2 regions of the Aneurinibacillus baijiui genome follow, and region 1 is predicted to be linked to the other one. Evidence: riboswitches for the same ligand, from Rfam matches in the RefSeq annotation. Region 1 holds a riboswitch; the other holds the start of a gene.
The links. A riboswitch is a leader RNA that binds a small molecule or an ion and turns the genes downstream of it on or off. The one in region 1 is predicted to bind FMN.
Positions count from the first base shown of each region.

Region 2: linked by a shared signal. The riboswitch ahead of ribD (bifunctional diaminohydroxyphosphoribosylaminopyrimidine deaminase/5-amino-6-(5-phosphoribosylamino)uracil reductase RibD) and the one ahead of AB3351_RS03350 (ECF transporter S component) in region 1 are both predicted to bind FMN.

Region 1 is NZ_JBFTXJ020000002.1:24,966-36,108, reverse strand. It holds gene AB3351_RS03395 (LytTR family DNA-binding domain-containing protein) at 1-532, opposite strand, end outside; gene AB3351_RS03390 (GerMN domain-containing protein) at 720-1,370, shown strand; gene AB3351_RS03385 (YheC/YheD family endospore coat-associated protein) at 1,407-2,519, opposite strand; gene AB3351_RS03380 (FixH family protein) at 2,702-3,106, opposite strand; gene AB3351_RS03375 (sensor histidine kinase) at 3,125-4,543, opposite strand; gene AB3351_RS03370 (response regulator transcription factor) at 4,540-5,226, opposite strand; gene AB3351_RS03365 (YncE family protein) at 5,223-6,215, opposite strand; gene AB3351_RS03360 (DNA-3-methyladenine glycosylase family protein) at 6,497-7,129, opposite strand; gene AB3351_RS03355 (hypothetical protein) at 7,132-7,584, opposite strand; FMN riboswitch at 7,785-7,944, shown strand; gene AB3351_RS03350 (ECF transporter S component) at 7,951-8,544, shown strand; gene AB3351_RS03345 (hypothetical protein) at 8,716-8,874, shown strand; gene cbpB (cyclic-di-AMP-binding protein CbpB) at 8,938-9,378, opposite strand; gene mscL (large conductance mechanosensitive channel protein MscL) at 9,462-9,929, opposite strand; gene AB3351_RS03330 (DNA translocase FtsK) at 9,992-11,143, opposite strand, start outside.
Region 2 is NZ_JBFTXJ020000003.1:269,276-280,418, reverse strand. It holds gene AB3351_RS07785 (PH domain-containing protein) at 44-1,522, opposite strand; gene AB3351_RS07780 (PH domain-containing protein) at 1,515-1,997, opposite strand; gene scpB (SMC-Scp complex subunit ScpB) at 2,123-2,710, opposite strand; gene AB3351_RS07770 (segregation/condensation protein A) at 2,710-3,465, opposite strand; gene AB3351_RS07765 (site-2 protease family protein) at 3,481-4,122, opposite strand; gene ribH (6,7-dimethyl-8-ribityllumazine synthase) at 4,285-4,752, opposite strand; gene AB3351_RS07755 (bifunctional 3,4-dihydroxy-2-butanone-4-phosphate synthase/GTP cyclohydrolase II) at 4,776-5,969, opposite strand; gene ribE (riboflavin synthase) at 5,995-6,648, opposite strand; gene ribD (bifunctional diaminohydroxyphosphoribosylaminopyrimidine deaminase/5-amino-6-(5-phosphoribosylamino)uracil reductase RibD) at 6,654-7,745, opposite strand; FMN riboswitch at 8,083-8,228, opposite strand; gene AB3351_RS07740 (peptidylprolyl isomerase) at 8,372-8,809, shown strand; gene AB3351_RS07735 (DUF2062 domain-containing protein) at 8,916-9,410, opposite strand; gene AB3351_RS07730 (RNA-guided endonuclease TnpB family protein) at 9,571-10,047, shown strand; gene AB3351_RS23695 (zinc ribbon domain-containing protein) at 9,966-10,163, shown strand; gene AB3351_RS07720 (NAD(P)H oxidoreductase) at 10,381-10,959, opposite strand; gene AB3351_RS07715 (LysR family transcriptional regulator) at 11,111-11,143, shown strand, end outside.

The DNA of each region.
Region 1 (11,143 bases):
TATAAGCGCGATGACTCCGTATAAACAAATCACCCGGCAGCATGCGTTCAAGCTCAAGTAAGCTGTATTTATTCACATACACACCGCGCTCCGTATACAAGTACGTCTTTCCCTTCTCCGATTCAATAAAATGAATCTCCGCAAGCGGAATCGGTACCCAGCGATCCTCGCCTTTGCCGATTAAAAAGTGATGACGCGGTAATTTGGGAAGACCGGGCGTTGCCGTCGGTGGAAAAATCGCCGTAATGCACCCTTCCGCATCGCCTTCATTTAGTATGGGCGTACTCATCGCATAATATGAGACACCAAACACACTATTGTCGAGATACTGCTCTATTTTCTGTTTTCGTGAAAGCGCTTGGCGTGTGAGTGTTCCTTCAGAAATTTCGTCGCCTGGTTTGATTTTCAGATCTATAGCCCGGCTGGGCTGGTAATAGATGAATCTTGATTTATCCGCAATCGCAATCGAAGCTTCCTGAGGGAATACATCGCTGATCGCTTTCACAATTGAAAGAACGGATGTGTTTTCCATTGCTTCATCTCCTGCTTTCGAATTCAATTTATATTGTAGCATAAAAAATTTATAATTTGCTGCATCGTTTTCAACTTCCAAGAGTCTAACTACAATGGAGAGATTAGGACTTCAGCAGGTGTTTTCTGGTAACTTATTGTGTAAGAATAGAAATTAAGTCTATTTCAGTCAGAAGGGAAGGATACATATGCGTCTACATCGCGCACTTGTCTTTATCTTACTTATGCTTATGCTAGCCATTACGGGCTGTACAACATCTTCCACTCCAAGCGGTGGCTCCGCTCCGGAAGGTAATAATACCACGCAGAACCCTCCTGCGCAGCAGCCAAATAATACAAGCAAGCAAACACCGACAGAAGCGCCAAAAGAAGAACAGCCATCAGCTGATAATTCAGAGGAAGAAAGTATTAAAGAAAAAGAAGTAATGCTGGTGTTTAGCGATACCGATCTCATGGAGCAATATAAAGAAGCACGCACCATTAAATACAAAAAAGAAGAAAATCTCCCGACCATTGCATTAATGGCATGGCAGAATGGGCCGCAAAGCAAAAAGCTTACGTCTCTTATGCCTAAAGAAGTCAAGATTCAATCGCTGAAAAAAGAAGGGGATACCGCCATCATCAGCCTCTCTCCTGAAATTAAGAAAGCCAACCTGGGTTCTACCGGCGAAATGTTCCTGCTTGAAGAGATGGCAACCATTTTACAGCAATTTGGCTACAAAAACATGAAAGTTGTCATTGACGGTAAAGAAGTGGACACCATTCTTGGCCATGTTGATACAACCTCACCAATCGAGCCGCTGAAGCTTGATGAGCTAAAAGAAATGAAGGACAAATAATCTACTCCACAGCCTATGCATAAGCTAAGACAGCACCTAATCCGTGCTGTCTTTTTTTTCTTGTGCATCTATTTTATCAAGCAAGTAACGGGCATAGCCCATCGGATTTGCATACGTTGCCTTCCATTCCTCCATCATGCGCACATTGCCAAACGCATAGCGCTGATCCCGTCCATTGCATTCAATAAACAGAGGTTTTCCCTTCTTCGTCAATCCGATATCAAGCCCGATATCAGCAAGGTCTGGCAGCGTCTTCTCTAGATAGCGGGCAACACGTAACGCAAATTCCTCTATTCCGTGCTTTACCTTTCCGACGTGCAAATCCGGATATTCACTAAGCAGCGTTGCAAGCCGGTGTACCTTTCCACCCTGACCAACGTTGCTTAAAAACCGCCCGACAGGTGCCACCTTCCCCACCATGCCTGCCACCTGCCACTCTCCTGTCGCGCCTTTTTGCACGGTAACACGCAAATCGAAGCGATTGCCACGGAAGGTCGCAAGAGGTAACTCCTCCTGAATATGAAAGCGGCGGGTCTGAAGCTTCTTCAACAAATGAGCGGGAAGCGAATTGGTAAAGCTCATTTGCTTCCAATGCCTTCGCCTGTTCTCCCGTACAGCATACGAAAGACGCCAGCCGCTCGAGATACGTATGATTCGCATAATGCCCACACCGATGCTACCGCTATTCGGCTTAATAAAGAGCGCACGGTGCATGCGCATCATTTTCCGTATGTTGTCCGGCGTACCATGTACTGTACGTGCCAGATGAGGATGAAACGACGGCTCTGCCCACAACAATGAATGAATATACGGTTTACTATACCGATTCCAACGATTAAATATCATGCATTTTTTCTCAGCTAATTGTGTTAGCTTGTTCTTATCCTTGGCTGAAAATAGCAGCGCCCGATTATGGATCACACGAGGAACCGGAACTTCTATACGCTTGTATAATTGGCCTTCTCTGACATATGCCATTACTGTATCACGGTGAAGATGCAGGTCATCCAGACGGATATAGCAAGGCTTCAGTCCGTACAGCCGGGCTCCCTCCTCATAATAAGGAAGTACTTCTGTTTGTGTCTTACCGGCCGGGATTCCCCGATACATCGATTGGTTAAGTAAGATGCCTACATACGAACCCTTCATCTTCTGCCTCCTTGTCTGCCTTCCTCTATACAGTATGAGAAGACAAAAGTGCGGGTGCTTGTTTCCCTGCTATAAAAGGCGGGTGAAGAGCAAGAATAGACGGGGCTGCATATATACGCTCTACACCTGCCGATGCGCCCTAAAACCAAAGAAAAACGGGCCGCTTACGCTCACCCGTTTTCTCACTTGACGATCACTTTATGCTTTTGCATGGCGTGCAGACTACGTGCATCAATGTGGTACATGACATAATATACACCCGCTTGCTCAAAGCGATACACGGCCCCATAGCGGCCTTCTCCCGACTTGTTAGCCGGGATCATCGTATGCGCCTCCGTTTGCCCCTCACGCCAGACTTCAAACTTCACCTCTTCTGCATCCTCTACCTTTTCTCCCCCCTGCTCTACAGCAACAGATAGCGCAGCCTCCTGCTTCGGCTTGGGAGATACCGGCGCAATTGCAAACTGCACGGTAAGCTTCTCCGGTATACTTCTCTCTACCGGCGGCTTCTCGTTGCTGCATCCCGCTACCACAATGGTTGCGATAAACAGCAAGAGAACAGTCCATACGCATCGGTTATGCTTCATCGCCTTCTCCCCTATTCTTTACTCGTCCTCTTCATATAACGGCAGTCTAACGGTTACGATCGTCCCTTCGTCCACCTTGCTTTGTATCGAAATTGTTCCTTCATGCAGATGAACAATCTGCTTAACGATGGAGAGACCTAAGCCGCTCCCCCCGTGCTTGCGTGTTCGCGCCTTGTCCACCCGATAAAAACGCTCACCTAAACGCGATAACTCTTCCGGTGCAATACCGCACCCGTTATCTGCAATGACCAATATGCACTGGTGTGCCTGTTCTTCACGATGAAGGCTTACACGAAGCAGACCCCCTTCATTCGGCAGGTGGCGCAATGCATTATCGCATAAATTATGAACCACTTGCTCTAGTCTGTCTTCATCTCCCCAGGTGATTACATCCGGATCAATGTGTAGATGAAGATCTGCTTCTTTCTCCATCAGAAACGGTCTAAACTTGTCAATCGCATCTTCTATTAGCTGCCCCAACGGTAAGGGAGTCACATGCAGAGGATACGAGGAACCTTCAAGCTGCGCTAAGTCTAGCAAGTCGTGCACAAGCCTCTCCATCCGTCCTGCCTCACGATGGATGAGATGAAGATAACGATCCTTCTCCTCCGGATCAGCCGCGACTCCATCAATTACAGCTTCACTGTAGCCTTTAATATAACTGAGCGGTGTACGAAGCTCATGCGAGACATTCGCAAGAAATTCACGACGCTGCGTATCGACCTGCTCAAGTGCGGATGCCATGTGATTGAGCGCCCGTCCCAGATTGCCTACCTCATCACCTTCCGTTACCGCAAACCGTTGCGAGAAGTTCCCGAGCGCCATCTTACCTGCCGTCTGCTCCATATGACGCAGCGGTCTCGTTAGGCGATTGACAAGATGGCGGACAATATAGAGCGAAAAAAGAACAAAAATAAAAGCACATACAAGAATAATATAGCGAACCTCACTAAGCGCTTCTGTTATGCTTGCAAGGGGAAGATACAAATATACAATGCCTTCGAGGCGTTTTCCGTCCAAAAGCGGCACAATCGCAGCCATGATCTGGCGGCCAAATCTCTCCTCATAGCCGACTTTGCTTACTGTCTGTCCCGCTACTAGGCGGCTTCGCTCCTCCTGGGTAATCAGCGCATCATACTCAATTTCAAAAGGAAGACATGCCCCCAATTGACGCGGATTCTCGGTTACAAAAATCTCCGCTTCCGACACTTGGCTTATCCTCTCCACCTCTTTGCGAAACGCAGGTGTGAGCCCTTCTCGCGGATACATATCCGCGATGCGCTGCCCCTGATAAATAAGAGATGACTCAATGTTTTGCACATACAGCTTCCCATATAAATATTGGGTCAACCCATACGTTACCAACACCGTGAATATGACACCGGAGCTGACAAGAAGCCACAGCTTCTGATTGAGCTTTAATGTGATGCGTTTCAAGACGGCACCTCGAATTTATAACCTACTCCCCACACGGTCTGGATAATACCGGCATGTGCACCAAGCTTCATACGCAGCGTCTTCACATGCGTATCGACCGTTCGCGCATTGCCGTAGTATTCATAGCCCCAGACCATCTCCAATAAGCGCTCCCGACTCATGACCTGACCCGGATGACGAATGAGACAGGTTAATAAATCGAATTCTTTGAGCGTAAGGGAAAGCACCTGACCATTCAGACGCGCCTCATGTCCGCGCATGTCCACCTCAAGCGCTCCATGCCGATCAATCGACTCGATACCGCTCCCACCCGAAGGATGCGTGCGCCGCAACAGCGCTTCAATACGAGCCAGCAGCTCACGCGGACTGAACGGCTTCACCACATAATCGTCAGCCCCCATTTTTAACCCGCTAACCTTATCGGCTTCCCCACCCCGGGCTGTCACAAAAATAATCGGGATATCTGACGTTTCACGAACCTTCATACAAAAAGTTAATCCATCCAAGCCCGGCATCATCACATCAAGTACAATAAGGTCAAATGCATGCCTCTCAAGGAGCATAAGCGCTTGCTCTCCGTCCTCGGCTTCCGTACAACGATAGCCCTCACGCTTTGCATACATACAGATTAATTCGCGCATTTGCGCTTCATCATCAACGATCAGGAGAGAGTACCCCGTCACTTTCCTTCACCTTCCCGCACAAACATTTGAATAGGTCCATCCCCTGTGCGTAGTGTTTTCACTATACGCATGGTCTTTGGATCCACCACTACAATCTGGTTGCTCTCATAACTGGCGATATACAAATACCGTCCGTCATGAACCATTCCAAACGGATTGGCTCCCAGTGCCAGCTCACCGGTTACGCGCCCATTCTCCATGTTGATCCGCCGCAGCATATTGGACCCGTGACTTAATACATACACCGTGTCCTTATCTATGCGCACAAAATCAACAGGCATCGATGGTGCATGGACAGTAGTTTTCTTCTGTCCTGTTTCACTTGAGAATACAGATACCTCCTGCTCCGGCAGGTCACCGCGTCCGTGACCACCCACCCACAATTCCTTACGATCAGCCGCTAGCAACGCACCCATAGGCGACTCATTGAGTTGCGAGGTGCGAACTACCTGCTTTGTGGAAAGGTCGATCTCCCGCAGCTTCGCATCTTGCAAATCCATCACATACAGCCGATTGCGAGCTAAATCAGGGATCATGGTGAACGGAGACGGCCCCACTTTGATCTCGCTTGTCTGATTTCCATCAAGCGTATACATACGAACGGAGCCGTGCTGCTTATCCGCCAGATACACCGCATCTCCATCTGGTGCTAATACAGCATTGACAATACCGCCTCCCGTCTTCCATACCGCATCCTCTTTGCCCGAGTTCATATTTAGCATACGCGCGTCTTCACCGTTCTTGCCATACAACAGCACCGTATGATGATCCGGCAGCAAAAGCATCCGATCAAAAGGAAAGGCGGGCTTCCATGCAGCCAGCATCTCACCTGTTTCGATACTCATGAACGAAATCGTATTATCCCGTGCATTGGCTACTGCGAGTACGGATGCATCCCGCGGAACTTTCGTTAATGCTGCGGACTGACACCCGGCGGCCATGATCCAGATCAACATCATCATTACAAAAGCCAGGCGCTTCTTTCTCATCCCGAACGCTCCTTATGTAAGATATGCCTTTTATTATAAAGAATAATTGTGTGTGATTTGTGAAATACCGGATTGCCTTACACATAAACGTGGAAAAGCAGTACATGGAGGTGCGTCATGAGAAGAGTACTTACAGCAATCGGATTTACCATCTTAGCTTACGGCACATACCGAACTTTTATGAAAAAGGAACGCCGCTACATCCGCCTCAACTAGCAGCATGGACTTTATTAATGTATAACAGCAGAACAGGGCGGAATCTCTGGTTCCGCCCTGCATCCTTATACTGATGGCTTATTGTTTAGGCTTCTCCATAAATACAAGGTTGCAATGGACTCATAAGGAACCCACTTCGCGGCGATTTCAAGCATCTGTTTTTTGGTGGGAAACTCCGATAGGCCATAATTGACCTGAATGGCTTTCTTAATTCCCAGATCATCGGCAGGAAATACATTCAGCCTCCCCATCCCAAATAGGAGAAACATCTCCGCTGTCCATCTACCAATACCTTTAACCATGATTAAGCGCTCAATTACTTCTTCATTCGTCTCCTCTGTTAAGCGGTCTAAACGCAGACGTCCGTCGGCACAATGCGCAGCAAGATCTTTTACATATACGACTTTGGCACGCGAGAGCCCCAATGCCCGCATCTCCTCCTCGGATGCTGCAAGCAGAGCTTCTTGGCGCCACTGGCCGCCAAAATATTGCAGAACACGCTCCGTAATGGACGCAGCGGCTTTGACAGACAACTGCTGAGAGACAATGGAGCTGCACAGGACAGCAAAATAATCCCCCGGCTCTTTCCAGTGATAGGGTTCGTATTCATTAATGATTCGGGCCATTATCGGATCGGCGGCTCGTAAATATTCACAGCCCTGAGCAAGCGTACGATCATTTATAATTGTGCTGTCCATCTTTATCGCTCCTCGCTTCTATACAACCATTTGGCAAAACCATCTTGTTTCGCCCAATATGTAATAGGGATTCCGTTCTTATCTTTCTCCTCACGTACAATTAAAACATCGTTTCGGTATGGCATCACTTCAATCATACTGCCTGCTTTTTGTGCGATACGTATTATGATGTGGGCAGAATTGTGCGGCGGATCTACTTTTTGTACCAGCTTCGCCCCATTAAACAGAGCGATAATCTGCTGTGTTTCCTCTGCTCCTAGCTCCTTCTCCCCTGCTTCCTTATCACAAATCGTAATAACGCTTATGTTATGAGCAGAAAGCGGCTGATGAAGATGGTCACTGGAGTAATATTTTTCAAGACGCTTGAGCCACCCGTTCGGCAGACCGAACAGAATGACCAGGACAACTACCACAACATAACCAATCCATTCCGCATACGGAATACCAAATAGCATAGTTTTCTCCTCTCTTCCCCGCGCTGTATCGTTTACTTCCTTTTTCTTTCCCATTTATTATACCGAAATATTTTCCAGAAAGAGAGAGAAATTCCACCGCTAACTCTCCAACTTTGCTTTTGTAAGTTACTGCTTCTGTATTGACGAACAAGCATTTTCATGGCATATTTGAAAATAGGTTGTGAAATTTATAACACCATACAAACCTTCAGGGCAGGGTGAGATTCCCGACCGGCGGTGATGGGGCGCTTCATATTGTCCCTTAGTCCGCGACCCGGACGCAAAAATAGTAGTAACGCGTCTGGCTGATCCGGTGCAAATCCGGGACCGACAGTATAGTCTGGATGGGAGAAGGGGGAACTTCATATGAGAGGGAAGGTTCGCAGAACAGCGTTTTTATCGCTGTTGTCGACCATTGGGTTTCTGCTGATGTTTGTAGAAATCCCGCTGCCGATGTTTCCGGCTTTTTTGAAAATCGGTGTAAGCGAAATTCCAGCGCTGATTGGCGCCATTCTGTTCGGCCCACTGGCTGGTGTAGCCGTGGAGTTGATTAAGAACATCCTGCACTTTTTGCTTACCAATCAGGGTGGCATGGCTGTAGGAGAGCTGTCCAACTTTATAGCGGGCAGTACGTTCGTTGTTGTATCTGTATTCTTTATGCGGAAGCTGAAGCAAAGCAAGGTGAACTTCTGGGTAGGTATGACCGCCGGTACAACGGCTATGGCAATTATTATGTCGCTGACCAACTATTTCTTCTTCATTCCGGCTTTCGCCTATGTTATGGGTATGTCCGTTGAAGACATTATCGGTTGGTCGCAAGGTGCTAACGCCAGCATTACCAATCTGTGGGCGCTGATCCTGTACGCGATTCTTCCGTTTAACCTGATCAAAGGAATCGTCGAGGCTTTGATCACATATCCAATCTATAATCGACTGCGTCCCGTATTGCACAGCAGATAGTCTGCATGCTGCGGGTACGATTCACAACCATACATGTATGTTGTCAGCTAAACTTCCGCTGCCCGGCGGAAGTTTTTAATTTTTTTTGTAAAAAATGTTTAGTCACCCCACATAAACCACACATACACGACGAATGATTATAGCAAAAGAAATCGAACGAGGTGACTTCCCATGAATCGCATGGAAATTCTAATTAATTCTGCTGATGAGATGTATGAGACAATGCAAACACTGCAAAGCAGTTACCCGAATGCTACATTTGAAGGACTTGAATATGTCGGGATTGAGAATGGTCAGCTCTCCATTAAACTGTCCTACTCATTAAACTAAAAAAATCAGGCGTTCCAATTGGACGCCTGATTTTTTGTTGTATCGTTGTATATCCATTATGTCTTATCTATAAAATTTAAGGTAATTATGAACCTGCGCAAGAATCGTTTTTCGAGTCAAAATCCCAACGAATACTCCATCTTCATCTACGATGCATAGAAACGGGTGATTAATGGACAGCTCAAGCCCCCGGAAAAAGCTTCCGTCTGCCTTCATCCATGCCACCTTCTTATTCATTACTTCTTCAACCTTCATCTCACTAAGCTTATTGTACTCAATCTGCTCAATACCTAATGTGGCATCAAGGATAAGCGCCATACTAATCAGCCCCTTCAGCTTGTATTCCCGATCAAGCACAGGAATGGCTGAATACCCCGATTTCGTAAGAACAAGCAGCGCATGCTCAAGCGAGTTCCCCTCTTGAACAATCGCTACCCTGCTGCCCGGAATCATTAACTCCCCTATTCCATTCTCCAATGATACCTGCTTCATGGTTTTCCCCATACGACCACCGCTTCCTTTTCCTTACTAAAAGTCAACGTCTTCTTAATTATATCATGAAAACGCTTTCCATGCCTATTGCTCCCTTATGCCTCTTCGGCTCGCTCCAATTGAGACGTGCACGATGGGCAGCGGGTTGCGGCAAGCGGAATGCTTGATATACAATACGGACACTCCTTCGTCTCTGCCAGCTTCTCTTCTTCCTGCTCCTGATGCCGCAGATCACTTAAGCGGGTATACACTTTCACTACGACAAACAGGGAGAATGCGACAATAATGAAATGCAGCACATTGTTTAAAAAAATCCCGTAATTAATCGTAACGGCTTCCGCATCCTTTGCTGCTTTAAGAGAAGCGTACGAGCCGGGCGAAAGATTAATGTACAAGTCCGAAAAATCCACGCCATTTAACGCCATCCCAATCGGGGGCATAAGAATGTCTTCGACAAGCGATGTCACGATTTTATTAAAGGCTGTACCTAGTGCCACACCGACTGCAAGATCAATAATGTTGCCTCTGCTGATGAATTTTTTAAAGTCTGTTATGAACTTCACACATGCTCTCCTCTCGTCAGCTTCTTCAACCTACTCTTCTTTACCCGCATTGATGCTATGTACTATAGCGTTTGCGCATCACCGGGCGGAATAAGCACTTCGCGCGGTTTGCTGCCTTCATACGGCCCAACTATACCCCGCGCCTCCATCATATCAACCAGGCGTGCCGCCCGTGTATATCCCACACGCAGTCTGCGCTGCAAGAGCGAAACAGAAGCGGTCTGTGCTTCACGCACCAAATCCACCGCCTGCTCGTATAGCTCGTCTTCCGGTTCATCTGCCACGACCGATTCCTCTTCACCTGGCATCATCTCCGGATTATATCGCGCTTCCTGCTGATTTTTTACATAGGAGACTACCTTCTCCACTTCGTGATCACTAATAAACGCACCCTGAATGCGCACAGGCTTCGAAGCGCCCATCGGCAAATACAGCATATCTCCGCGTCCTAATAGCTTCTCCGCACCGCCCATATCAAGAATGGTGCGCGAGTCGGCCATCGACGATACACCAAATGCAATGCGGGATGGAATATTGGCTTTAATTACACCTGTAATAACATCAACGGACGGGCGCTGTGTTGCGATAATCAAGTGAATGCCTGCGGCACGGGCCATCTGTGCCAGACGGCAGATGGCATCCTCTACATCACCTGGAGCCACCATCATCAAGTCCGCCAATTCATCTACAATCACAACGATCAGCGGCAGCGGAACAATACCTTCCTGACGCGCTACCTGGTTGTAGCGTTCTACATCGCGCGTACCCGATTTTGCAAACATCTCATAGCGACGCTCCATCTCCTGTACCACCTTCTTTAGCGCCATGGACGCCCGGCGCGGGTCGGTAACCACAGGCGATAACAAGTGCGGAATGCCATTGTATACGTTCAGCTCCACCATCTTCGGGTCAATCATCATCAGCTTTACTTCGCTCGGTTTGGCCTTGCATAAAATGCTCATAATGATGCCGTTTATACAAACTGACTTCCCGCTCCCTGTAGCTCCGGCTACCAGAAGATGAGGCATACGGGCCAAATTAGCGATCATGGGCTGTCCGGAAATATCTCGTCCCAGCGCAATGCTGAGCTTGTCAAGCGCATCTGTGTATTCCGAGCTCTCAAGAACCTCTCTGAGCGTAACCAATGCAATTTCATCATTCGGCACCTCGATACCGATGGCTGATTTGCCCGGAATCGGCGCTTCCATTCGAAT
Region 2 (11,143 bases), on a different contig from region 1:
CAGAATACAAAAAAAGCAGAAGCCCATCCGGCCTCTGCTCTTCCTACTCCGTTGCGTTCGTATTCTGTTGGACCCACTCATACAATGCATGCCCATCATCTTCCTTCATATGATGCAGTGCCACTTTTGCCCCCATCTGACCGGATGCAACTACAGCCGTATAAGAGGCAAGAGAGGCCGAGCGCTGCCAGGGCGCTGTACGAAGTCTAGCAAACTGAATGCGACGACGCGGAATAAATGTTGTCGTCCGACTAATAAAGCGGCTCCTCAGTACGAGAGTCTCACGCTGCTTCACCGCAAACCCGCCACTGCGATACTGCCATACGCCAAGCAAGGCTGCCAGTAGAAGAAGCGGCCCGGCTGTATAACGCCACATTCCCGCAAGAAAATAAAAGCTAGGACTGCTAACAATAAGTACAGGCAGCACCCGGCCAAGCATATAGAAGAGGACAGATCGCTTCGGCAGCGGTGTAAGCTTGGTCTCTACGTAGAATCCGGGAAGCACCTCTTCAAGCAAATCCCGCACCTCCGCTCGGCGTAACAGCGGAAAAATGATCGTCTTCTCGCCCTTTACCGCACCATAGCCTGCCGTATCAATCTGTACGCTTACAAACCCGAAAGGCTGGCGCAGCACACCTTCCACCAGACGGACGGCCTGTACCCGTTTTACCGGAATGGTCAGCTGGCGACGCTCAATCCATCCCCTGGTAATCAACAGCCGATCTCCGCTCTTCTTTAACACAAATCCACCGTATTTGATCATGACACCCAACATGCCGAGTACCCAGGCAACAAGCAGTACAACAAACGCAAGGATCAGAAGTGCCGAAAAAACGAAGTGGTTAAAAAACGAAAAAATCCGCTCATACGGAATGACATCCCCAGCCTGCGAGAAGGCCGCTGCGAATAATGAAAGCACAACCCCGATCCCACCTGATGTCGCTCCATAAATAAACAATCTTGATGACGGCAGCTCATACAGAAAGTCCGGTTCCCGCTCCACCTGCACCGGTGCGTCCCCGACTCCCTGATACAGCGCATCCTCTGTATCCGAAGATTCTCGCATTGCATTAATGAACATCAGCTCCTGCTTTAGATGCTCCGCCTCTTCCCTTGTGACTGCGGTCAACACCGCTTCCGGCTTCTGTCCCCCTGCCGTCTCCACCGTTACTTTGACGACGCCAAATAAACGATGCAGCAATGGTTCTGTAAAATCGACCGCTTGAATCCGCTGCCTAGCGATGTAATTTCGCTTCTTCACAAGCACACCGTGCTCAATACGCAATTCCCCTTCCTCCACCGCATAACGATAACGACTCCAGGAAAGTACGCCAAAAATCAATGTTCCAACCAAGACAGCGCCGGCACTGCCAAATCGCCACCACATCTCCGACCCCTCACTCGTTCCACCGCGAAAGAAGCTTGAGATAATAAGAATAGCAAGCGGCAGCAGCAACTCTCGCAGCGCCCGCAGACCGGATAACAGTGCAGCAATTGGATGCAGACGACGCGGCTCAGACATCTTCATTTGACACCTTCGCCAGCCGTACAATCATATTACGTACTTCATCAGCCATCTCAACGGAAAGCGCCGGAATCTCATGGCTGCCCGCTGCGGTAGAAAACGTTACGCTAGAGAGCTCATATCGTCTTAAGAATGGTCCCTGCTTCGTATCAACATGCTGGATGCGAACCATAGGAATGACCGTCTCTTTAACAAACCATACACCGTGGCGCAGATGAATCTCATCTTCAGCAATATAATAGCTCCAACGAAGCCATTGACGAGTAGGCAGAATCAATACATCAATGATTGAGTAAAGCAGAGCACAGGCTCCCATAACCCACACAACAAGCCGCGGTAAGCCCACGGTTATATGCAAAGTGAAGGCTCCTGCCACCACAAGCCACAGTATAAGTGACACCAGTCCGTGCGTAAGACGCCATACTTTAGGAGCGCGTTGATCGATCCTTCTCCAAAGCAAATCTCCTTCCATGCTCTTCCCCTCTTTCCTGCATGTACTTTTTCTTGCTATTATGTACGTCCCTTCCTCTCTAGACGTTTCTTACTTTATCCACTATCTTGCATACAATAAACAAACCCCTTACGCGGACAAGCTGCTTAAGGGGCTGTATTTTCTGTATCCTTCTTATAAAATAGGTAGGCTTCCTGCTCCACATCCGCACCTTCTGCTGAAAAATCAGGCGCGGGCGGCAGTTCATCTAAGCTGCGCAGACCAAAGTACTCAAGAAACTCTTTGGTCGTTCCATAAAGGATCGGTCTTCCTACAGCTTCCGCTCTTCCTACCTCTTTAATCAAGGTCTTGCTAATCAACCGCGAGATCGAGCTCTCGCATTTTACACCACGAATCTCTTCGAGCTCCAGGCGCGTAATCGGCTGCTTATAGGCAATAATCGCAAGCGTCTCAAGGGCCGCCTGTGACAGTGTGGCATGTGACGGCGTATCAACGAGCCTCTCGAAATACTCAGCAAACTCCGGGCGGGTCGTAAACTGGTATGCCTGTGCAATCTCCACAATCTGAAGGCCGCGCTGCTGTTCTTTATATTCCTGCTTCATCTCGTCCATCAGCGCAATGACTTCATGATTCTCAAGATCAAGAATGGACGCTAGCTGCTTGGCCTCAATCCCTTCATCTCCTGCCACAAACAATAGACCTTCTACAATCGCCTTCAACCGCTCTACATCTATCATACTGCATCCTCCTGCATACGCGACACCATAATCTCATCAAATAGTCCATCCTGCTGGCACACTACCGTCCGTTTTTTCATCATCTCCAGTAAAGCGAGGAACGTGGTAACAATCTCGATCTTCGACTCTTCCTTCGCCAGCAACTGCGAGAACGAGACCTTACCGCCTGCAATATCAAGCATTTGATGGATTTCCTTCATTCGGTCCTTAATCGAAATCTCATCCCGCTGTACCTTCACTGTACTTTCTTTTCGATTCACCCGTGCCAAGGCCTTTTGCAAGGCATCTACAAGGTCATAGATTGTTACATTCGCAATCGGATTCTCCTCTTCGGGGATGAACTGGCTCAAATCTTCAGCCGGCCGGGTATATACCCGACTGCGTTCCTTTTCCCGTTCACGGAACGTTTCCGCAAGGCTTTTGTACTTTTTATATTCTAGTAAGCGCTGTACGAGTTCTTCACGCGGGTCCTCCTCCTCTTCATAAGGCTCAAGACCCCACTCATCAAACATCGCCTCTTCGCGCTTGGGCAGAAGCATTTTGCTTTTGATTGCCAGAAGCGTAGCCGCCATGACAAGAAACTCGCTCGCCACATCAAGCTGTAGCTCCTGCATAATGTACAAGTGATTCATATATTGATCCGTAATATCTACAACAGGAATATCATAAATATCCACCTCGGCCCGATCTATGAGATGCAGAAGCAAATCCAGCGGCCCTTCAAACGAATCCAGTTTGATGTCAACTCCCATCAAACATTCACCTCTCTATCTCATCAAGGAAAGCAGCGCATTCTGCACCCATTCATATGGAAGATACAATATAGGCGCGCCTAGCGCAGGAATGAAGATCAGGACTAACAGCACAAAGGCTCCATACGGCTCTACCTTCTCAAAAAAGCCGTCAAATCGGCGCGGCAGAATGTAGCGGAGGATTTTTGATCCATCTAACGGTGCTACAGGCAGCAAATTAAATACAAATAGTGCCACATTAATCGTAAAGCTCCACTGCACCGTATTGCTTACGAGCGTCGCAGCCCACGCCGGCCATGCATTCATAACACCTGTCGTCATCAGGTACCATAGGGCCTGCAGAAATAAAAAGGCAAGAATCAAATTCGTCAGCGGACCGGCAATCGCCACATAGACCATTCCAAGACGGCGGTTGCCGCGAAAATGAAACATGTTAACCGGTACCGGACGCGCCCAGCCAAACGGCCCGAACAAAATCAGCAGCATGCCAAACGGATCAACATGACTGATCGGATTCAATGTTAAGCGCCCTTCATTCTTTGCTGTATGATCCCCTAACTTGTACGCTACATATGCATGCGCCCATTCATGAATCGAGAAGGCAATCACGAATGCGATTACCCGATATAAGAGCGAATCCCAATCCAAATTAAACAACAACGCTCCCCCTTACCTCTTATAAAACTCTATAAAGCTGCACCTCATTCTACCACATGGCTGAACTCTGTACAATTGCGCCATTTTACACACGAAGAAGGGAAGCCGAGTATACTCGCGCTTCCCTTCTTTCATTCGTAACCTGATCTAGTCTTCCTATATTTACTCAAAGGATTTGGTAAGATTGGCCATCTCAATTGCAGCAGTAGCCGCTTCCCATCCTTTATTGCCCGCCTTCGTACCGGCTCTCTCAATTGCCTGTTCAATCGTATCTGTGGTCAGTACACCAAAGATGGATGGAACACCGGTGGAGAGACCGATCGATGCAATTCCCTTCGCCGCTTCATTGCATACATAATCAAAGTGTGGTGTAGAGCCGCGGATTACCGTACCCAAAGCAACGACTGCGTCGTATTTGCCTGACTCGGCCATTTTCTTCACAATCAGCGGGAGTTCAAATGCACCCGGTACCCAGGCCACCTCTACATTGTCTTCCTCCACACCATGACGCTTAAAGGCATCCAGTGCGCCGCTAAGTAGCTTGCCCGTAATAAATTCATTAAATCGTCCTACAACAATACCAATTCGAAGTCCTGTACCTACGAGATTACCTTCATATACTTTTGCCATGATATATCCTCCGTATCATTCATTTATAGTTTAAGTAGATGGCCAAGCTTGCTCTTCTTTGTACGCAAATACCTCTCATTATCTGCCACAGCTTCTATTTGGAGCGGCACACGTTCTACGACATGCAGTCCATACCCTTCAATTCCTTTAATTTTGCGCGGATTATTGGTAAGAATCTTAATATTCCCTACACCAAGGTCGGCAAGAATCTGTGCTCCGATGCCGTACTCGCGCAGATCTGCCGCAAAGCCCAGCTTCTCATTTGCCTCTACAGTATCAAGTCCTGCCTCCTGCAGCTTGTATGCTCTAAGCTTGTTAATCAGCCCAATCCCACGCCCTTCCTGACGCATATACAAGAGCACTCCTCGGCCCGCCTCCTCAATCTGGCTAAGTGCAGCATGCAGCTGCGGCCCACAGTCGCAGCGCAGCGAACCGAATACATCACCTGTCAAACATTCCGAATGGACCCGAACAAGCGTCGGCGTATCAGCATCAATATCGCCTTTAACAAGGGCTACATGCTCTTTGCCATCCGTATCGTTCGTATAGGCAACCATGCGGAAATGCCCATACTCGGTCGGCAGCTCTACCTCCACTTCGCGCTTCACCAGCTTATCGTAACGAGTACGATAGCGAATTAACTCTTCAATCGTAATCATCTTCAAATCATGCTTCTCTGCGATATGAGCCAAATCAGGCACACGTGCCATGGAGCCATCTTCATTCATAATCTCGCAAATGACACCGGCAGGATAGCTGCCGCATAAACGAGCCAGATCAACGGCCGCCTCTGTATGACCGGCGCGGCGGAGTACGCCCCCTTTGCGGGCAATTAGCGGGAAGATGTGTCCTGGTCGGCGGAAGCTCTCAGGAGTGCTCTTCGGATCAAGCATTGCCTGTACGGTATGAGCCCGCTCGAACGCGGAGATTCCTGTGGTCGTCCCTGCCTCGTCGACCGATACGGTAAATGCTGTGCCATGTGCATCCGTATTGCGGTCCACCATAGGTGTTAACTGCAATTCCGCCGCACGCTCTTCTGTAATCGGCACACATACCAGGCCGCGCCCATGTGTCACCATAAAATTAATGACTGCCGCATCAGCTTTCTCTGCTAACGCAATGAAATCACCCTCATTCTCGCGGTCCTCATCGTCTACTACGATAATTGGTTTGCCCCGCTTTAAATCCAGAATCGCTTCCTCAATTGAATGAAACATACAATCCACTCCTTATATAGTTAGCTCAATCAAGAAATCCGTGCTCAGCAAGAAAGCTTTCTGTGAGCTGGGAAGGCGGCTGTTTCTTCTCACGCCATATAATGAACCGCTCAATATATTTGCCGATCATATCGCATTCAAGATTTACCTGATCCCCTTTTTCTTTATATTGCAGCACGGTTTCTAAGAGCGTATGTGGAATAATTGAAACGCTAAAGCCCGCATCGTCTACCTCTACAACCGTAAGACTAATGCCATCAATAGCGATGGAGCCCTTTGGAATAATGTAGCGCAGCAGCGTATCGTCCGCCTCGATCCGATAGAGCACCGCATTGTCATAGGCCTGTTTTGCCGCAATCCGGCCAACTCCGTCGACATGACCGGAAACGAAGTGTCCGCCAAAGCGATCTCCTGCTGCCAACGCCCGCTCCAAGTTCACTGGAGCACCAGGAACAAGTAAGGCAAGACTTGTCTTTCGAATGGTCTCCGGCATGACGTCTGCTGCAAAGTGCTTGGCAGAAAACTCCGTCACAGTAAGGCAAATACCGTTCACAGCGATGCTGTCACCTAAGCGAACATCCCTGAGCACCTTATCTCCCGTGATTTCTAGCACCGCTGATTGATTGCTGCGTGTAATAGAGCGGATGGTTCCGATTTCCTCAATAATCCCTGTAAACACTACACTCACTCCCAAACCGGATAGCCGGTAATTTTGATATCATTGCCAATCTGTTCAAAAGACAGATCGGCAAGCGAGATCGCATCATCCATCTCTTCAATCCCCAACCCGCCAAACGGCGTAGGTGCTCCCTGTCCTGCGATCAACTTGGGCGCAACGTACGAAACGATCTTATCAATGGCCCGCGCATGCAAAAAAGCACTATTAATCTGACTTCCGCCTTCAACCAGCAGCGAGGAGATCTGCTGCTCGCCAAGCTGAGACAGAAGTTGGTCAATATTGACTTTGACATCGTCTCCGGTTGAAAATACACGAATCCCCATCTCCTCAAGCTGCTTCCATTTCATCTGATCGGCACGTTCAGTTGTAAAGATCCATGTTGGTGCCTCTCCATCGGTCAGCACCTTGGCATCCGACTGAATACGAAGCGTTGTATCGACAATGACGCGAATCGGATTTTTACCGCCAAGCGCCAGACGCGTCGTTAGCTTAGGATCATCTGTAAGTACCGTATTAACCCCGACAAGAATCGCATCGTGTGCATGCCGCATCCGGTGCACCTCAAGACGTGCTTCCTCTCCGGTAATCCAGCGACTGCTTCCCGCGTAGGTGGCCACTTTTCCATCGAGTGTCATCGCAGTTTTTACCGTAACAAACGGTTTTTTCGTTGTAATGAATTTCACGAAGGCTTCATTGATCCGCTTCGCTTCCATCTCACCAATTCCAGTGAGCACTTCAATACCTGCATTCTCTAACCTCGCTATCCCTTGTCCCGCCACCAGCGGATTTGGATCAAGCATCGCAATGACCACCCTTTGAATCCCCTGCTCGATAAGCGCATCTGCACACGGGGGCGTCCGTCCATAATGGCTGCATGGCTCTAATGTGACATAGGCGACCGCTTCCTGTGCCGCCTCGCCGGCCATACGCAGCGCCTGTACTTCCGCATGCGCCTCCCCTGCCCGTAAATGACTGCCCATCCCAACAATCTGTCCATCTTTAACAAGGACGCAGCCAACGGCTGGATTCGGACTTGTCTGGCCTCGTGCCGCTTCAGCCAGACGAAGCGCAAGCTCCATATATTCTCTATGCTCCATGTCTCACTCCTCCTGCTTTTTCATATAAAAAAGCGCATAGCTCCACTTCTCTTCCCCGACATGTCATGCATATCAAGGCAAAGAGATACCACGGGGCTATGCGCTGTGAACCTTTGTCAGTACACACCATATCTACATCTTATCCAATCGGTAAAATCAGATAATAACTGCTGCGTATAACAAAGAAAACCCTGAAAGACGGTAGATTCCGCTTTCAGGGCATTGTGTTCAAAAAAAGGTAGACTGATGCTAGGACCTGCGCCGTGCTGATCGTCTTACATACGAATCCATAAGCGCATACGACAAATAAAACGGACCTAGTGCAACATCCGTACTACATATCCTTCTCCCATCCAGACTATACTGTCGGTCCCGGATTCACACCAGGTCAGCATTGGTTCTATGAACCGCAGCTCACGGACTAAAGAGACTTAGGCCTCTAACACCGCCGGTCGGGATTTTCACCCTGCCCCGAAGGATCATTCATGCAATTGTATATGTAGTATAAACCAATATCCTACGCCTGTCCATGTGCAAACGTACACACCTGTATTCTGTGCTTAGTTGTAGACCACATAGGCACTATGATAAAATAAAGCGATTGAAAAAAAAGGAGTGAATACATAATGGCCAAAAAAGGCAGCATCGAACTTGAAAACGGAAACAAGATCCTGATTGAATTCTACCCGGAAGCCGCTCCCGGCACGGTTGCAAACTTTGAAAAACTGGCGAACGAAGGATTTTATAACGGTCTTACATTCCACCGTGTGATCCCTGGATTCGTAAGTCAAGGTGGATGCCCGCACGGAACAGGCACAGGCGGCCCCGGCTATACAATCAAATGCGAAACACAGAACAACCCGCATACACACGTTCCAGGCTCTCTGTCCATGGCACACGCAGGACGCGACACAGGCGGAAGCCAATTCTTCATCGTACATGAAGCACAACCTCATCTGAATGGCGAGCACACTGTATTCGGACAAGTTACTGAAGGCCTTGAGCATGCTAAAAACATGCGTAACGGCGATAAAATGAAAGAAGTAAAAGTGTGGGAAGAATAGTTCCTCACTTAAAAAGCGGGGCGGCCTATGTGGCTGCTCCGCTTTTATTTCAGTCCGTCCATAGACGAACACAGTGTTCAATATCAGAATGCTTCTTTCCCTTTTCCTATTTGCCTTTCTTTGTAAGCTTTACTAACACTCTTCGCTGGTACTTCTGAAAAAACCAACGGAAAATATAGTAAAATACAACCGTAAACAGAACGCTGTTTACCGTAGCACCCGCCAGAAAACTCATGCCAGCTTCAGACCAAGAGTGTACATCCTCAATCGGTTCCGTATACTGCACACTGTCCATATCTTGATGAGATACGTTCAGACCTTCCAATATGGTAAATAATAAGGCACCGCATTTATAATTTAAATAAAATACGACCGGCCATAGAAAAGAACCCACACCTGCCGAGATAAGCGCGGCGGGAATATTAGCCCGCATCAGCTTTGCCAGTGCAATCGAACATATAGCACCGATACCAAATGTAGGGAACCAGACAGGGAAAAAACCAATGGCTAAGCCAAGAGCAAGAGAATGAGCCCCCGCATTGGAACGAAAAAGACGCAGCAGGCTGTACTTCACATTTCGCTTCATAGCAATTAGATTCAAACGTATCACAATCCATTCTTAAAGTTTCTACACCCTTTACGATAGTGCCGAGCACGCCCCTTATTTCAATGAGGGGATGAATCGCCACTAGTTTTTTCTTCTTCTCACTGTATACTAAGAATAGACATTCGTATACAAAAAAAGGAGGTGAGACGAGACGATGTTGTGTCCTAAAGCGTTTCGATTTCGTCTGTTCCCTACGTCGGATCAGGCTCAGCTTTTGCATCAAACCTTTGGCTGTACCCGTTACATCTACAACCATTTCCTCACGGAACGGAAGCGTGTCTACGAGGAAACGGGCCAAACGCTTTCAGCCAAGGAGATGTCCAGCCAGCTTCCTCTGCTCAAAGAATCCCTTCCATGGCTCAAGAAAGCCGATTCGATTGCTCTGCAAGCCACTATCCAAGCGCTGGATATCGCCTACCAGAAGTTTTTTAAGGAAAAGAAGGGGTTCCCTCGCTTCAAACGTCGGCGAAATGAACAGTCTTATACGACGAAGAATGTGAATGGCTCCATCCGCGTGGAGGGGAACCATATCAAACTTCCGAAGCTCGGGTGGGTACGATTCGCCAAGAGCCGGGAGATAGAGGGACGTATTCTTCGTGCTACCCTGCTCCGGATGCCAACAGGGAAGTGAAGAACCTTAACATGCGGGAATGGGCCTGCCCATCATGCGGCATCCATCATGACCGGGACCACAATGCGGCCATTAACCTTGACCGCGAAGGACAACGCCTGCTGTCGCTCGTCTAGCACAGCCAACCGTGGGAACCACGGGGGTAGCCTGCTTACCTTCACCCGGTAGGGCGTTCAGCGCAGGAATCTCGCGACTTCAGTCGTGAGTAGTTCAATATACTGTATTATTCGTACAATCGTTTCACTTTTCGACTTTCAACTATATTATTGCCATCACCGCTGAGTTACATTATGCTGATAAAAAGTCAGCAAAGTACTATGATCTGATTTGTTTTTAATAATTCACTCCCAAATCATAAGCACGACTGATTATTTCTTTTTCAAAATAACTCCTTTTACCTTTTACTGTATCGTAAAGAAATTCAACCTTCGAATCCTTAATCCCCGTATAACTTGCTAAACCTACATTAAAATAATGATGCAACATCTCATCATATTTGTACCTTTTAAACCGTTCTTCAGGCGCACCTACCAAACCTATCCACAGTACCTTTTCATGCAGAAGCTTATTGTCGTCATGTAACCCGTAAGCGAATCCATAGTTCCACACCCTGTCTATATAACCCTTCATGATTGCGGGCATGTTCCACCACCAAATTGGAAAGATAAATGCTAACGCATCATTTTGCTTCATTTGATCGATCCTTCTATGAACTTCTACAGAATATTCTTTATCGGGTTGTCCCCAAGTGGGCTCATCTTGTTCAAATAATACTGGATTAAATTCTTCTTGATACAAATCCAATAATTCAGGCTTGTGTCCTGCATCCTTAAGTCCGTCCATAAAGTGACTTGCAACAGCAAATGTTAAGGAGTCTTTTCTTGGATGCGCGACTATTATAAGCGTTCTCATTTTTTATCCCCTTTCAAGTATTTTACTTTACTCTGAATTATTTTTTATAATAACTCAAAGCAAATTATCGGTAAAATTGAAATAATCAAATTAATACATTGATTTTTATGATACTATAACAAGAAATATTGAAATTAAAGTGGGTGAGGTTATGGAAATACGTCATTTTGTCACTTTCAAAAAA